Regions from separate parts of the Nostoc sp. JL23 genome, predicted to be linked through region 1. Evidence: riboswitches for the same ligand, from Rfam matches in the RefSeq annotation. Region 1 holds a riboswitch; the other holds the start of a gene.

Region 1 (3,373 bases):
TTCAACGCTATCTGGAGTTCACTGGCGATATGACAATTAGAAAAAATACCTTCTTGGTATTCGGCATCGAAACGCATCATGTCTGCAAGCAGCAGGTAGCCACCACTATCCAGTAAACGAGCCGCACCTTGAGCTAAATCGAGAGCAGCAATATATTGACTACTTTCGCTAAATAAGATCAGGTCGTAGGAGTATGATTTGTTAAAATCTTCAAATCTCGTTAAGTAGAAAGGTACTTGACCATTGGTATTTTGAAAAAACCTCTCTTGCTGGAGTGCGTCGGGTGCTAGTCCCTCAACAGTGAAACCGCGCTCGCACAAATATGCTGCGTTACCTCCAATCCCACAGCCTACATCAAGCACAGTTTTTGTCCCCTCTGGGATAAAACTCAAAAGTTTGGCTGTATATGCAACTTGCGCCACACGCAGACGAGTTAGAGTTAATTCTTCACCATGAGTAGGTAGTGGTTCCCAATACCCGTAATGGAGATAGTCGGAATTTGTGAGTCCAATGTAATAATCTATCGCTGCATTTTGGTAGCGAGTTGGTTTCGGAATCTTGCTTGATTTTGGCTTGAGCATTGAGGAATAAAGTAAGTTTTAGGGCATTAAGCTTGGTTTAAATTCTGACCATCGCTTACAAACTTGTTCGTAGCAATCGGCTGGAGTAATTTTTAGTTGGTGTAAAAAATTAACCTCAATCTGAGGTTCAGCCTTTAGCACTAGAAGAATATCTTGATGGGGATTGTATGTTACCACTGCTGGGAAAATTGATGAAATCATGGATGAGCAGATTGATTGCGATATAGCTCCGCAATCCTGAAACGAGCGCAAGTAGAACCTAATCAGATCGGAGGGTAGAAATTGCAGGGTGAAGGGAACTGTATCAAGACTTGTATTTGTAGGGTGAGTAACTTTAGTATCCACATCACAAATGACAACTCCCCGCCCAAATGACTGAAATCCCTGCCATCCTGTGTAGCCGATTACCAGCAGATTATTATGAATAAAGCTGTTTTGCCAGTAGCCAAAATTTCCTTGCCAGACACTATTGGAGGGTCGCATTCACTTCCTCCCATAAGGCTTTTGTTTCTTCACTTCCCGGTTTTCACCAATGCAGGGATCGCCTAACCTTGCTGTTTTAATCTGCATTACTTTCTATTCCTTTTAAGATTAATGATTTAGGTACTAGAGATTAGAAACTGAAAAATTTTACCCAATTATCAATTAACAACAACTTATATTTAATTTTGCCCACTTATTTAGTGGTGGAATCTTTGCCAAAATCCCCTTTCTCAAAATTTCCGGTCGTTCTGACCAAGGCAATAAACCATCGGGTTTAGCATAATATTGACTAGCACATTGCAAAACATCAGATGCACTAGTGTCGACTGGTAAATCACCAAAGAGATAGGTTGATTTACCTTCTGCTGTAAAGGCAATAACACAAGAATGGTTACAAGCACTCATGCATTCAACTCCCTGAATGAGGAATTTATTTCGCAATTCCCAATCTTGTGCAAGTTCATGAAGGTGTAGTAGTAGTTGCTCACCTTTACTTTCACCAACTCGTTTACCATCTTGCCAGACGCTGGCGCAGGTCGTGCAAACAAATAAACTATGTTGTTTGTCGAGCATTAATTTTGAAGTGTGTAGGATTAAGTCCAAATCGCAGATATGACATGTTGTCGCAGTCGTGCAACTGCAACATAGCTATTGAGTAAATTTGGCACAAATGATGTTAAAAAAGCTTTCACGCTAGGGAAAAAATAGCGTAAATGACAGTGACACCAAAGCACAATTGTAACTATCAATAAACTGCCTATAATTTCATAGCCATGAGTAGTCCGTGGCGTATCTCTGGCACTATGAGAGCGTGAAACTGATGTATCTTTGAAATATTTATGGCAATGTTCACCTGTACCTCGCAGATGGATGTAAGTTTGTCTGTTACTTTCGGCGGGCATTCTGACTTTGAGGCATAAGCTTCATTACAGCTGCGGGACAGCGACGGATTTACACCGAACTTTCCCCCTTGCGTCTGATGGCTGATCCCCACCAGAACCGATTTGATATTGGTTTTATAATAGCATGATTATGAATGAATTTAAGAATACTTAAAACTTACTGGTTCCAATAGCTACAATTTATCAGACGCGATGCCTGGGTTCGATGTAGCGATGTCTACGATGGTGACTGAGCTTTGTCGTACCACTTGCCTACGGCAGCTGCGCGAACGTGGAAGCAAGGCTACGCGCAGCGTCTCGTAGAGAAGTGCGGGCTACGCCTACGCTAACTCGCCTCACTAGCTGAAAAATCAAAACTTAAAATTGAGGAAGTATAAACACTCCAAATTCTATTGTTATGCTACCTCTATAGTGTCGAGTAAACAGAGTAATGTTAAAGTTTTTTGCTGACCGTGGTGGTACATTCACAGATATTGTTGCTGTTACTAATAATCAAGCAATTATCGATAGACTTTCAAAACATCCTGAACGTTTTTTAATTGTGACTCTGCCTAATCAGCAATGGATTATAGTCTACAAACTACTTTCAGAAAATCCCGAACTATATCAAGATGCGGCTATCCAAGGTATTCGAGATATTATGGGTATTGCTAGCAACGAAGCCATTCCTAATGAAGCGATAGAAGTTGTAAAAATTGGGACAACAGTAGCAACAAATGCGCTGTTAGAAAGGAAAGGCGATCGCGTTGTTCTTCTCATCACCAAAGGATTTAAAGATGCGCTACGAATTGGCTACCAAAACCGTCCTAACATCTTTGCCCGCCAGATAATCTTACCAACGATGCTTTATGAGCAGGTGATTGAGATAGATGAACGCTATGATGCTAACGGAAATGAATTAGTATCCATAAATATTGAACAAGTTAAAAGTGACTTGCAAGCAGTTTACCATACAGGAATTCGGAGTTGCGCTATTGTTTTTATGCACAGCGATCGCTATCCTAAACACGAACAACAAATAGCCCAGCTTGCCCAAGAAATCGCCTTTACCCAAATATCCGTATCCCATCAAGTTAGTCCTTTAATGAAGTTAGTTAGCCGAGGAGATACAACAGTAGTCGATGCTTATTTAACTCCGATTCTGCGCCGCTATGTTAACCAAGTAGCAAGTCAGTTACCCGGAGTCAAATTAATGTTTATGAAATCTGATGGCGGTTTAGTCGCAGCCGAACAATTTCAAGGCAAAGATAGTATTTTAAGCGGCCCGGCTGGCGGTATTGTTGGCGCAGTTCAGACTAGTAAAAGAGCAGGTTTTGAGTTAGTTATTACCTTTGATATGGGAGGGACAAGTACAGATGTTGCCCACTTTAAAGGAGAGTATGAACGACAACTAGATTCAGAAATAGC
Region 2 (3,373 bases), on a different contig from region 1:
TACCTAGTTTTGGAACGATTAGTTGTGTCCTTTACAACTTCAAATGCGCTGTAAAAGTGATTAAGAATACTTCTGTTTAGTAATTGATAATAGTTTCAATAATTACCAGATTACTTATGAACCCCGGCTTAATCTTAAGTAAGATATAGTAACTGATAGTTCAAGCTTTGCCGATGTCATCTGCCTATCTGCTATTATCTCATGGAAGTCGCGATCGCCGCCCAGAAATTGCTATGCAGCAACTAGCTAGTCTGATATGTCAGAAATTGTCAAGCGAACATTTGGTTGGCATCGCTGCTTTAGAAATGAGTCCTCAACCTTTACACGAGCAGATTCAACAATTTGCTAAAAACGCTTTTGGCGATTGCCCACATTCTCAAAATGAGAATCGCCTCAAAATTGTGCCGCTATTTTTGCTGCCAGGAGTGCATGTGATGACAGACATTCCCGCCGAAGTAGCACTCGCACAACAGGCTACTGGTCAAGATACAATCGTTGAGTTGCAACCATATTTAGGTTCTCATCCTAATTTAGAGAAATTGTTAGCAAAGCAAATAGCTGCTATCAAAGCAGAAGTATGGATTCTCTTAGCTCATGGTAGCCGTCGCCCAGGTTCGCAAAAAACTGTGGAAGCAATGGCGGCGAGTTTAGGAGCCGTAACTGCTTATTGGGCTGGGCCTCCTAGTTTAGAATCACGGGTGAAAGAGTTAGTAATTGCTGGTTATCGGGAAATTGCAATCTTGCCATACTTTTTATTTGCTGGTGGAATAACCGATGCGATCGCCACCTCAATAGAGGATCTAAAATTACAATTTTCTGCGGTGAATTTCCAATTGGCGGAGCCACTGGGAGCAAGTGCAGAATTAGCCGAGCTAATTTGGGATTTAACACAGAGATGAACCGCACAGAAAAACAGGAGAACAAGTATTTGGGAAAGGTTTATTTAGTAGGTGCGGGGCCAGGAGATCCAGGATTAATTACCCTGAAGGCGAAAGGTTTGTTGGAATGTGCAGATGTAGTCATCTATGATGCCTTGGTGAGTCCGGCAATTCTGGCAATGATTAATCCTCAAGCCGAGCAAATTAATGCTGGTAAACGTGCGGGGAGACATTCGTTATTGCAGTCAGAAACAACTCAATTGCTGATTGATAAAGCGCAAGATCATGCAATTGTAGTGCGGCTCAAGGGTGGCGATCCGTTTATTTTTGGTCGCGGTGGCGAAGAGATGGAAGAATTAGTCAAAGTTGGAATATCAACGGAAGTAGTGCCAGGTATCACTTCGGGAATTGCAGCGGCAGCATACTCAGGTATTCCTTTGACGCATCGGCTCTATAGTTCATCAGTGACATTTGTAACTGGTCATGAAGCGGTGGGTAAGTATAGACCGGAAGTGAATTGGAGTGCGATCGCTCACGGTTCCGAAACCATTGTAATTTATATGGGAATTCACAATCTGCCTTATATTGTGGAAGAATTAAGTACTGCTGGGTTGAATTTAGAAACGCCGATTGCTTTAGTGCGCTGGGGTACGCGACCAGAACAAGAAGAATTGATAGGGACATTGGAAACAATTGTCGAGCAAGTAGAGGAAACTGGATTTAGTGCGCCTGCGATCGCAGTTATTGGACAAGTAGTGAAGATGCACAGTATTTTGTCTGGCTGCCGCCCAGTTTGATAGTTGGCGAAAAGCTTGTTGTTTCGTATTCTCCGATAACCCTAGTGTATGATCGATAAGGTTATTCGGTTCTGGTGGGAGTCAGCTACCAGAGGTAACGGGGAAAGTTCGGTGCAAATCCGGCGCTGTCCCGCAACTGTGAACCAATTTGAGATTCAGGAACTAAATCGAAAATCTCAAATTGAGTGAGTCAGGATGCCCGCCGAGATAGATTTATTAGTTTCACATATCTGCGAGGTACAGATGACTACGACTGTAAATATTTCCCCAACCAGTTCTTTGGATGTTGCTGAACATACTTTATTTGTTTGCAAAACCTGTGCCAGTGTTTGGCAAAATGGAAAACGCTTAGGTGAAAGTGGTGGTGAAAAACTTTTACACCAACTTCAGCAGCTGGCACAAGATTGGGAGTTACGAGATCGATTCCCGATTCAGGAAGTTGAATGCATGAGTGCTTGTAATCGTTCTTGTGTAGTCGCTTTTAGTGCCAAAGGCAAATTAACATATTTATTTGGTGATTTAGCCGTTGATGGCAGTGCCTCTGCGGTACTGGAATGTGCTAGCCAATACTATGCTAAAGCAGATGGTTTACTGCCTTGGTCAGAGCGTCCAGAAGCAATGAAGAAGGGCATTCTGGCAAAAATTCCACCGTTATCTATCTAAATAATGCGCGTTTTGATTTTGGGTGGGACGGGTGATGCAGCAGAACTAGCTGCCAAAGTGACGACTATCCAAGGATTAGAAGTAATCACCTCTCTAGCTGGACGCACCCGCGAACCGTCAGTACCACTGGGCGATTTGCGGGTTGGAGGCTTCGGCGGTGCGGCTGGATTGGCTAACTATCTGCGAGTCATGCAAATCGACTTGTTAATTGATGCAACCCATCCTTTTGCGACTCAAATTTCCTTCAATGCAGCAGATGCGGCAACGGAAGTTGGAGTCCCCCGTCTGATGTTAATCCGTCCGCCTTGGGAAAAAGAAAGTGGCGATCGCTGGATTGAAGTTGACAGCGTTGCAGCCGCAGCAAAAACCCTGCAAAATCAGGCACAGCGGGTATTTTTGACAGTTGGTAGGCAAGAACTCGCCGCTTTTGCTCGCCTAGAGAAAATTTGGTTTTTGATGCGGATGATTGACCCTCCTGGCGATGATGCTTTAGTACCGCCGGGGATGGTATTGTGCGATCGCGGGCCTTTTACCCTCAATAATGAGAGACAAATTCTGATTGAGAATAATATTGATACCATCGTCAGTAAAAATAGCGGTGGCGATGCCACAAAGCCCAAGATTATTGCCGCGCGAGAACTAGGCGTGAAAGTTGTGATGGTAAATCGTCCAGCCATACCGCCAGGAGAGCAGGTTAGCAATGTTGATGCTGTTTTGGTATGGCTATGCGTAGGCGTAGCCCGCCGTAGGCATCGCTGCTAAGTAATATATAGCGCTTCTCGAATGGAAGCAATACATTTTGACCTCTCTCCAAACCTCTCTCCTTTTAGGAGAGAGGCTTTGATGCTTCTCCCCAACGCTAGCAGGAAAGGGGCTGGGGGTTAGGTCTGTATTTCACGCAATTGAGAACCGCTATAGGCAAGATTGATAATACGATCTTTCCTAATTTCCGTATAATACACGGGAACGATCGCAGTAACGACTTCTATGAAAAATCTAGTTTTATCTGCAATAGCCCTCGCCACCACATCTGGA

Evidence for each region. Region 1 has a riboswitch for cobalamin ahead of HWQ42_RS02820 (hypothetical protein). Riboswitches for the same ligand answer to the same signal wherever they lie in the genome.
Region 2: another riboswitch for cobalamin. It lies ahead of HWQ42_RS33315 (DUF1636 family protein); the one in region 1 lies ahead of HWQ42_RS02820 (hypothetical protein).

The regions. Positions count from the first base shown of each region.
Region 1 covers NZ_JABXKN010000021.1:17,658-21,030, reverse strand. The annotation lists gene HWQ42_RS02835 (methyltransferase domain-containing protein) at 1-581, opposite strand, end outside; gene HWQ42_RS02830 (hypothetical protein) at 600-1,064, opposite strand; gene HWQ42_RS02825 (DUF1636 domain-containing protein) at 1,227-1,637, opposite strand; gene HWQ42_RS02820 (hypothetical protein) at 1,658-1,966, opposite strand; cobalamin riboswitch at 1,940-2,083, opposite strand; gene HWQ42_RS02815 (hydantoinase/oxoprolinase family protein) at 2,397-3,373, shown strand, end outside.
Region 2 covers NZ_JABXKN010000153.1:112,642-116,014, reverse strand. The annotation lists gene HWQ42_RS33325 (sirohydrochlorin chelatase) at 174-899, shown strand; gene cobA (uroporphyrinogen-III C-methyltransferase) at 896-1,675, shown strand; cobalamin riboswitch at 1,725-1,897, shown strand; gene HWQ42_RS33315 (DUF1636 family protein) at 1,919-2,338, shown strand; gene HWQ42_RS33310 (cobalt-precorrin-6A reductase) at 2,342-3,100, shown strand; gene HWQ42_RS33305 (PEP-CTERM sorting domain-containing protein) at 3,326-3,373, shown strand, end outside.